One region of the Streptomyces sp. NPDC126503 genome, then DNA from elsewhere that is predicted to be linked to it. Evidence: predicted binding sites of a transcription regulator. Region 1 holds the regulator's gene; the other holds the start of a gene.
The links. The regulator HspR, encoded in region 1, represses chaperone genes until heat shock. The targets are predictions, from matches to a motif close to TTGAGNNNNNNNNNCTCAA.
Positions count from the first base shown of each region.

Region 2: lon (endopeptidase La) is a predicted target of HspR. The motif match lies at 2,032-2,050, and genes of this name have one in related genera.

Region 1 covers NZ_JBEORS010000002.1:264,218-269,232, forward strand. Annotated here, with positions in the region: gene grpE (nucleotide exchange factor GrpE) at 1-248, shown strand, start outside; gene dnaJ (molecular chaperone DnaJ) at 300-1,472, shown strand; gene ABTY40_RS04015 (heat shock protein transcriptional repressor HspR) at 1,477-1,920, shown strand; gene ABTY40_RS04020 (hypothetical protein) at 1,994-2,461, opposite strand; gene ABTY40_RS04025 (helix-turn-helix transcriptional regulator) at 2,536-3,516, opposite strand; gene ABTY40_RS04030 (hypothetical protein) at 3,662-3,886, shown strand; gene ABTY40_RS04035 ((2Fe-2S)-binding protein) at 3,895-4,212, shown strand; gene ABTY40_RS04040 (pyridoxamine 5'-phosphate oxidase family protein) at 4,353-4,766, opposite strand; gene clpB (ATP-dependent chaperone ClpB) at 4,900-5,015, shown strand, end outside.
Region 2 covers NZ_JBEORS010000009.1:113,662-118,676, reverse strand. Annotated here, with positions in the region: gene lon (endopeptidase La) at 1-2,009, opposite strand, end outside; gene ABTY40_RS14710 (hypothetical protein) at 2,158-2,670, shown strand; gene ABTY40_RS14705 (hypothetical protein) at 2,803-3,231, shown strand; gene ABTY40_RS14700 (spermidine synthase family protein) at 3,749-4,420, shown strand; gene ABTY40_RS14695 (response regulator transcription factor) at 4,481-5,015, shown strand, end outside.

The DNA of each region.
Region 1 (5,015 bases):
AGGAGGGCGAGCCCTTCGACCCGACGATCCACGAGGCCCTGATGCACAGCTACGCGCCGGACGTCACCGAGACGACCTGCGTGGCGATCCTGCAGCCGGGGTACCGGATCGGCGAGCGGACCATCCGGCCCGCCCGCGTCGCCGTCGCCGAGCCCCAGCCGGGCGCGGCGGGCACGGCCGGCACGTCGGGCGCCAAGGACGAGAAGCAGGCGTCCGACGAGGAGAGCGGTGCCCCCGACGAGGGGTGACGCCATGGGTGACGCCATGAGTGCCGGAGCAGTCCGGAAGGAGGGACGTCGATGAGCACGAAGGACTTCGTCGAGAAGGACTACTACAAGGTCCTCGGCGTCCCCAAGGACGCCACCGAGGCCGAGATCAAGAAGGCGTACCGGAAGCTCGCCCGCGAGAACCACCCGGACGCCAACAAGGGTGACGTCAAGGCCGAGGAGCGTTTCAAGGAGATCTCCGAGGCCAACGACATCCTCGGTGACCCCAAGAAGCGCAAGGAGTACGACGAGGCGCGCGCCCTCTTCGGGAACGGCGGCTTCCGGGCCGGCGGCCCGGGCGGCGGCTCGTTCAACTTCGACCTGGGCGACCTCTTCGGCGGCGCCCAGGGCGGTCCCGCCGGGGCCGGCGGCTTCGGCGGCGGCCTCGGGGACGTCTTCGGCGGACTGTTCAACCGCGGCGGCGCGGGTGCCCGCACCCAGCCCCGCCGCGGCGCCGACATCGAGTCCGAGGTGACGCTCAGCTTCACCGAGGCCATCGAGGGCGCGACCGTACCGCTGCGGATGTCCAGCCAGCAGCCGTGCGCGGCGTGTTCGGGCACCGGCGACAAGAACGGCACCCCCCGGGTGTGCCCGACCTGCGTCGGCACCGGACAGGTCTCGCGCGGCAGCGGCGGCGGCTTCTCGCTCACCGACCCGTGCGTGGACTGCAAGGGCCGCGGCCTGATCGCCGAGAACCCGTGCGAGGTCTGCAAGGGCAGCGGGCGGGCCAAGTCCTCCCGCACCATGCAGGTCCGCATCCCGGCGGGCGTGTCCGACGGCCAGAAGATCCGGCTGCGGGGCAAGGGCGCGCCGGGCGAGCGCGGCGGGCCCAACGGCGACCTGTTCGTCGTGGTGCACGTCGACGCCCACCCGGTCTTCGGCCGCAAGGACGACAACCTGACCGTCACGGTGCCGGTCTCCTTCGTGGAGGCGGCGCTCGGCGGCGAGATCAAGGTGCCGACGCTCGGCGGCCCCGCGGTCACCCTCAAGCTGCCCGCGGGCACTCCGAACGGCCGCACCATGCGCGCCCGTGGCAAGGGCGCGGTCCGCAAGGACGGCACCCGCGGCGACCTCCTCGTGACGATCGAGGTCGCGGTGCCGAAGGAGCTGGACGACAAGGCCCGTGAGGCCCTGGAGACCTACCGCGAGGCGACGGCCTCGGAGGACCCGAGGGCGGAGCTGTTCCAGGCAGCGAAGGGAGCGTGACCCGGTGGAAGGGCGCCGACGCAATCCGTACGAACTGACCGACGAGACCCCGGTGTACGTCATCTCGGTGGCGGCCCAGCTCTCGGGTCTGCATCCGCAGACCCTGCGGCAGTACGACCGCCTCGGTCTGGTCTCCCCCGACCGCACGGCGGGCCGCGGGCGGCGCTACTCGGCCCGGGACATCGAACTGCTCCGCCAAGTGCAGCAGTTGTCGCAGGACGAGGGCATCAATCTGGCCGGAATCAAGCGCATCATCGAGCTGGAGAACCAGGTCGCGGCGCTGCAGAACCGGGTCGCGGAGCTGACCGCCGCGGTCGAGGGCGCGGCGGCGGCGATGCGGCAGCGCGAGGCTCAGGTCCACGCCTCGTACCGGCGGGATCTGGTGCCCTATCAGGACGTGCAGCAGGCGAGCGCGCTGGTGGTCTGGCGGCCGGGGCGCGGCGACTGACCTCGCCGGCTGCCGGTGATCGAGAGGCCCCTCCACGGGTGTGGAGGGGCCTCTCGCCGTACGGGGCCCGGGTTCAGGGGATCAGCTCGGAGACGATGTCGCCGACGGTCTCGAACCAGGGCGCGGCCCCGGTGCCGAAGGCGGCGGCCAGGGCGGTGCCGACGGCGATGTCCAGGGGTGTCGCGCCGTCCTCCCAGGTGTCGGTGACCCGCCCGTCCCCGGAGGAGATCAGGCTGCCGACGCGCCGCCCGTCGCGGGTCAGCCGGCTGGTGTCGTACGAGGTCGGTACGAGCCGGTGGCGGTGGCCGCCGGTCCGTACGTCCACCCGGTACGAGCGCCGCAGCAGCCGTCCTCGGGCCGGCCGGACGACGGCGGGCTCGCCGTCCACGGTGAGCCGCAGGAGGGCCGCCTCGCGGGTGCCGATGGGCGTGTGGGCGTCGGGGCGGGTCCCGGGCGCGCGCACCAGCTCCACGGTGGGCAGCCCGTGCCCCGAGACGCGCAGGGTCCCGGCGGGGCCGTCGAGGTCGATCTGTACGTACATGGGGTGAGGGTCCAAGGGGCGGGCGTCGGGGCGCGGGCGCGTCTCGCGCCGGGCGTCCGGGGGCGGGCGGGGGCTCAGGCGTCCTGGTCGAGGATGCCGGAGCGGGCGATGAGGTAGCCGAGCTGGGCGCGGCTGCCGCTGCCGAGGGCGGCGGCGAGTTTCGCGATGTGGGCGCGGCAGGTGCGGACGTTCATGCCGAGCCGGCGGGCGATGGCCTCGTCGACGTGGCCTTCGACGAGGAGGCGGGCGATGGAGCGCTGCACGCCGCTGATGTCGTCGGTCTTGATGTCGTAGGGGATCTCCTCGCGGATCGGCACGGCCAGCTGCCAGAACTGGTCGAAGACGCCGCCGAGGTAGGCGACCAGGCCGGGGTGGCGGAGTTCCAGGGCGACCTGGCGGTCGCTGCGGGCCGGGATGAAGGCCACCTCGCGGTCCACGATGATGAGCCGGTCGATGATCTGTTCCAGCGTGCGGACCTGGACCTCGGGGCCGACGTGTTCCAGGTAGGCCAGGGTGAGTTCGGTGTGGCGCGCGGTGTGCTGGTAGAGCGTGCGCATGTCGATGCCGCGGCCGAGGAGCGGGGAGACCCGCTGGAGGGCCTCGCTCAGGGCGTGGGCGGGACGGCCGCCACCGGGCTGGACGGTGAGGAGTTCCTTGCGGCAGTTGGCGACGACCCGGTCGAGGGTGGTGTTGATCCGGTCGATGCCTTCGAGCACCGTGATGGCATGGGTGTTGGCGGAGTCGAGGGCGCTGATGGCCATGAACGGCTCGAACGCGTCGGAGAGGGCGACCGTGAGCCGGCGGCGTTCGAGGATCTCGCGTTCGATGGGCTGCAGAAGCTGGGCCAGCGCGGCGGAGGGCGGAACCGGCCGGAGCCACTGGGCGTCGTCCGGGTCGGGGTGGAGCAGGGAGAGGTCGAGCAGGCAGGGCGCCGCGACCGCGTCTGACCGGGGTATTCGCCCGGTCCGCAGGGCGGACGCGTACAGCTCGGTGCCTGCCTCGCAGAGCTCCGCGTGCGAATGAGGGTGACCGGTTTCGTCCGCTTGTTTCCGCATATGTACACCCCCAGGCTCCTGCATCTCAGGAACATGATGCCTGGGTTTGGTGGTGCAGGCGCAGAGAGTAAGTCATCGTCTTGTCTCGCGGGGGTCGGAAAGAGACGTTGTGAGAGACGTTGTCTTCAAGTGAGGTTGTTCGGTGATGATGAAGAAGCTCATAAGCGCAGTGGCCGGAGTCGCCTTCATCGCGGCTGCCGCAGTGGGCGTGGCCGGGGGAGTGCAGGACCCCGGCTGGCACTCGGAGCCGGCGGGCGTGACGGCCGCCGACCCGGGCTGGCACCTCGCACCCGCCGACGTGACGACCGCACTCGGCGACCCGGGCTGGCACGTCGCGCCGGCCGAGCTCGACGACCCCGGCTGGAGCTAAGCGGGCTCATGAACGTTCCCGACGACCCCAGGTTCCGGCGCGAGATGGCGAGCGCCTACCGCTCGGGGTGGCACTTCATCGATCTCGTCACCGCGGTGCCGCACCGTGGCGAGTCGTTGATGGTCACCCTCTTCGGTGAGCCGATCCTCGTGAGGCGCGAGGACGACGAGGAGATTCGCGCCTACCGCTGCCTCCGCCGTCCCCGCGGCGCCCCGCAGCCCATCCGCTGTGCCATCCGGTACGGCATGATCTTCGTCAATCTCGACCAGCGGGACCACCAGCTGATCGAGGCAGAGACCATCACCGCCACCCCCCGCAGTGCCTGAGCGATTCCCCCGTCGTTACAAGTCGCTCAGGTACTTCCCCCACACAGCGGCGCCATCGCGGACCTGAAACGCGATGGCGCCGCTGTGCTGCGTCCACGACCCCCGGGCGCCCGCGCACCGCGCGCCGGGCTCCGCGTGCGTCAGGCGCGGCCCATCGCCCGGGTGAGGGCGATCTCGATGACGACCCGGTCCGGGTTCGGGCTGGGCGTGCGCCCGTAGCGCTCGGCGTAGCGGGCGACCGCGTCCGCGACCGTCTCCGCGTCCGTACGGATGCGCGCGACGCCCTCCAGGGTGGCCCAGCGCCCCTTGTCGACCTGGCAGACCGCCACGCGCGCGCCCTCCGCGCCGGCCGCCAGGATGTTCGCCACCTTCCGGCTGTTCTTGTTGGTGATGACCCGCGCGATGCCCTTCTCGCCGCCCTCGGGGTCGTAGGTGACGCCGACCGCGACCACGTGCGGGGTGCCGTCCGGGCGGGGTGTGGTGAGCGTGCACATGTGGTATTCGCGCCAGAAGGCGAGATACGAGTCGCTGGGGTTGCGCGGGTCGGTGGCCATGCCCCGGAAACTACCCGCCGCGGGGCTCCCGCCGACACCTTGAGCGGAATAGACTCAACTTTGTGTACGTTGGAAGGGTCAGAGAAGAGGGACATCCCGAAGGACCCACGACGTCGAGGAGGAGCACCGCACCGTGGACGCCGAACTGACCAACAGGAGCCGCGACGCGATCAACGCGGCCACGAGCCGCGCCGTGTCCGGCGGACACCCGGATCTCACCCCGGCCCATCTCCTGCTCGCCCTGCTGGC
Region 2 (5,015 bases), on a different contig from region 1:
CCGTGCGAGCGGAGGAAGGAGAGCGCGATCCGCGCGGACTCCTTCATCACGTCACCCAGCTGGCCGGTGAGGGTCAGCCCGGCGGCGCCGGTCTCCGGGTCGGCGAGCGACGCCTCCACGAAGAGGACGTCACCGCCCGCGCCGGTCACGGCGAGGCCGGTGGCGACGCCGGGGACCGCCGTGCGCCGCTCCGCCGGGTCCTGGGCGGACTCCGGCACGTGGTGCGGCCGGCCGATCAGGCCCCGCAGGTCGTCCGGGGTGACGGTGCAGGGCAGCTCGCGCTCGCCCAGCTCGTGCTGGGCCGCGATCTTGCGCAGCAGCCGGGCGACGGACCGCTCCAGGGTGCGGACACCGGCCTCCCGGGTGTACTCGCCCGCCAGCTTGCGCAGGGCGGCCTCCTCCAGGACGACCTCACCCGGCTCCAGACCGGTCCGCTCCAGCTGCCGGGGCAGCAGGTGGTCGCGGGCGATGACGACCTTCTCGTCCTCCGTGTAGCCGTCGAGCCGGACCAGCTCCATGCGGTCGCGGAGCGCCTCCGGGATCGCCTCCAGGACGTTGGCGGTGGCGAGGAAGACGACGTCGGAGAGGTCGAGTTCGACCTCCAGGTAGTGGTCGCGGAAGGTGTGGTTCTGCGCCGGGTCGAGGACTTCGAGGAGGGCGGCCGCCGGGTCGCCCCGGAAGTCGGAGCCGACCTTGTCGATCTCGTCGAGCAGCACCACCGGGTTCATGGACCCGGCCTCCTTGATCGCCCGGACGATGCGGCCGGGCAGGGCGCCGACGTAGGTGCGCCGGTGGCCGCGGATCTCGGCCTCGTCCCGTACGCCGCCGAGGGCGACCCGGACGAACTTGCGGCCCATGGCGTGGGCCACGGACTCACCGAGGGAGGTCTTGCCGACGCCGGGCGGACCGACGAGGGCGAGGACGGCACCGCCGCGGCGTCCGCCGACGACGCCGAGGCCGCGCTCGGCGCGCCGCTTGCGCACCGCCAGGTACTCGGTGATGCGCTCCTTCACGTCCTGCAGGCCGGCGTGCTCGGCGTCCAGGATCGCCTGGGCGCCGGGGATGTCGTACTGGTCCTCGGTCCGCTCGTTCCACGGCAGTTCGAGGACGGTGTCGAGCCAGGTGCGGATCCAGGAGCCCTCGGGGGACTGGTCACTGGCCCGCTCCAGCTTGTCGACCTCCTTGAGGGCGGCCTCGCGCACCTTCTCCGGCAGGTCGGCGGCCTCCACACGGGCCCGGTAGTCGTCGGACTCGTCGCCCTCGGACTCGCCGTTCAGCTCGCGCAGTTCCTTGCGTACGGCTTCGAGCTGACGGCGCAGCAGGAACTCGCGCTGCTGCTTGTCGACGCCCTCCTGGACGTCCTTGGCGATGGTCTCGGCGACGTCCTGCTCGGCGAGGTGCTCGCGGAGCTGGGCGGTGGCGAGCTTGAGGCGGGCGACCGGGTCGGCGGTCTCCAGGAGTTCGACCTTCTGCTCGACGGTGAGGAAGGGCGAGTAGCCGGAGTTGTCGGCGAGGGCGCCGACGCCGTCGATCTGCTGGACGCGGTCGACGACCTGCCAGGCACCGCGCTTCTTGAGCCAGCTGGTGGCCAGCGCCTTGTACTCCTTGACGAGCTCGGCCACGGCGCCGGGCAGCGGGTCGGGGACGGTCTCCTCGACGGCGGTGCCCTCGACCCACAGGGCGCCGCCGGGCCCGGTCGTGCCGGCGCCGATGCGGACCCGGCCGCGTCCCCGGACGAGCGCGCCGGGGTCGCCGTCGGCGAGCCGCCCGACCTGCTCCACGGTCCCGAGGACACCGGTGGCGGCGTAGGTGCCGTCGACCCGGGGCACCAGGAGCACCCGGGGCTTGCCGGTCCCGGGGCGGGCCGCGGCCTGGGCGGCCTCGACGGCGGCCCGTACGTCGTTGTCGGACAGGTCCAGCGGCACCACCATTCCGGGCAGCACGACCTCGTCGTCGAGCGGCAGCACAGGCAGAGTGAGCGGCGCGGTCACCTTGGACTCAGAAGCCATGATCTCCCCTTCGGCAGTCAAGTTGAGCTGTACAGACTCAATGCTCATGAGCCGGTGAATGTTCCCCGGCCCGTGTTCGCTCTGAGCGATCACCGGGGGAACCGGCGTCCACCCGGCGCCCCGCCCCCGGGAGGGGCATGCTCGGACCATGACGCGACGCGTACGGGCACGGTGGTGCGGGGCCCTGCTCCTGACGGTGGTGGTGGCCGCGGGGGCGAGCGGCTGCGGGACGGAGGCGCCGTCTCCGCCCGGGCAGCCCTCCTCGCCCGCCCCGGCGACGACCGGGCAGGCCTCGCCGCCGCGCCAGGAGCCGAGCGGCCAGGAGGTGCTGGTGGAGGTCGTCGTCACGGGCGGCTTCGCCGGGGTGCGCAACCGGCTGGTCGTCCACGAGGACGGCGGCTGGACCCTGGACTCCCGCGCGAAGGAGCCGCGCGACGGCCGGATGACCCCGGACGGGGTGGCCCGGCTGCGGGCGGCGCTGGAGGACCCCGCGTACGACCGGGTGCCCGCCGAACCCACCGGCGAACCGGTCCGGGACGGCTTCCGGTACACCGTCACCCACGGGCAGCACCGCGTCGTCGCCACCGACGGCGCCGTACCGCCCGCGCTCCGGCGCGTCCTCGACGCCCTCCCGGAGGGCGGCCCGCCGACGAGCCCCTGATCCCCGCCCCGAGGGACGTACGGCCCGCCGTGAACCGAAGCGGCTCCGCCGGGCGATAGACAGGGCGTGAGACTGTTGCGCCCCTCAGGGGGAGGCCCTCGAAGGGACGACGAGGCGGAAGCACGGGCCGGGGTGAGCGGCACGGACGGGAGCGCCGGGCCGCCGGGCGGTGGTGGCGAGCGGACGGCCGGTGGACTGGCCGGCGCCGGTCGTCCGGGCGCCGGACCGGGAGACGTCGAGATCGCGGACGGGGCGGGGACGGCGGTCCGGGGGCGTCTCACCCGACCGGAGGTTTTCCGCCACGCGGCGGTGGGGCAGCCGCTGGCGCGGTCCTGCGAGGAGGACGCCTTCCGGAGACCGGGGCAGGAGCGCGCCGCCCTCGTGCACCTCGCCGTGCACGAGCGGCCGGCGCCGGCCCCGCCCGGGCACGGCACCGGTCCCTCCGGCGCCCAGGAGTACCTGGACCGGCCGCGCGCCAGGGCTCCCGCCGCCCAGCGCGCCTACCTGGCCCGCCGTCTCGCGGCCGACCACTGCCGCCCGGAGGAGGTGCCGGCCCCGTGAACCGCGGCTCCCCGTTCCTTCTGTACGCGCGCTCCCGTGGCCTGCCGGGGGCGGTCGCCGCCCTCGCCGGCACGGCGGCGGTCACCGCGTGGGGCGCCTGGTGGCCGGTCCCCCGTCCCGGTTTCGACCACGCGACCCGGCTGCCGGTGGTCGTCCTCGGCCCGCTGCTCGCCGCCGCGGGCGTCGGTACGAGCCCGCACACCCCGAGCGGCGTGCTGGACCGTACGGCGGTACGGCCCTGGTGGCGGCGGCACCTGGGCCGTCGCGGGGACGGCCTTCGTGCTGGGCACGGCGCTCTGCGCCTGGCGGGGGCCCCGGCCCACGGGCGGCTGACTTCCCGAACCACGAGGGGGCGAATTTCGGCCACCGCCGGAGCCAGGGCCGGACCCGTACCCCCGCCACCCCGTCCGGCCCGGGACCCCGCGCCCGGCCCCATAAGGCGTTTGTCCCGCCCCCGCCCCGCCCGACAGGATGACCGGGAGCCGTCAGCTGCCGAGACGAGAGCGGAGTGAACCCGATGTCCAGCCCCGTCACCCTCGACCGCCGTGAGGGACCGTACGGAGAAGTGGTGCTGCGGCGGCGCGCCGAGCACTTCGAGATCATCGCCAACGGCACGTTCCTGATGGACACCTCCGACGGGCGCTCCGAGCGGCTTCTCGTGGACGCGGCCAGGGACGCCCTGCCCGAGGAGGCCCGGGCCGGTGCCTCGATCCTCATCGGCGGGCTCGGGGTGGGGTTCTCGCTCGCGCACGCCGCGGCCGACCCGCGCTGGGGGCGGATCGCCGTCGTGGAACGGGAGGAGGCGATCATCCACTGGCACCGGCGCGGCCCGCTCGCCGCGCTCTCCGGGGCGGCGCTGGCCGACCCGCGGACCGTGATCCTGCACACGGACCTCGTGGAGTACCTGCGGACCTCCCCCGACACGTACGACGCCCTGTGCCTGGACATCGACAACGGCCCGGACTGGACGGTGACGGAGGACAACGAAAACCTCTACGGCACCGAGGGGTTGGCGTCCTGCGCGGCCCGGCTGAACCCCGGCGGGGTGCTCGCCGTGTGGTCCGCGCGGCCCTCCACCGATTTCGAAGAGTCGTTGCGGAATGCCGGATTCAGCGGGGTACGGACCGAAGAGATCCCCGTTGCCCGGGGCGTCCCGGACGTGGTCCACCTCGGCATCAGGCCTGCGTAGCCGGGACGCCGCCGGTACCTCTAGGCTGCTGCACCGACATCGGCGACGCGAGGCGGGGCAATGGAGCAGACACACACCACTCACCAGGGTGCGGCCACTCCGGGGGCCCAGCGCAGGGTGCTCGTCGTCGAGGACGACGCGACCATCCTGGAGGCCGTCTCGGCCCGGCTGCGGGCCGAGGGATTCCTCGTGCAGACCGCGGCCGACGGCCCCGCGGCCGTCGACGCCGCGGAGGCCTGGCAGCCGGACCTGATGGTCCTGGACGTGATGCTGCCCGGCTTCGACGGTCTGGAGGTCTGCCGCCGGGTCCAGGCGCAGCGGCCGGTCCCGGTCCTGATGCTGACCGCCCGCGACGACGAGACCGACATGCTGGTCGGGCTCGGGGTCGGCGCGGACGACTACATGACGAAGCCGTTCTCGATGCGCGAGCTCGCCGCCCGGGTGCACGTGCTGCTGCGCCGCGTGGAGCGGGCCGCGCTGGCGGCGGTGACCCCGCGCAGCGGCATACTGCGCCTGGGCGAGCTGGAGATCGACCACGCGCAGCGCCGGGTGCGGGTGCGGTCCGAGGACGTGCACCTGACGCCGACCGAGTTCG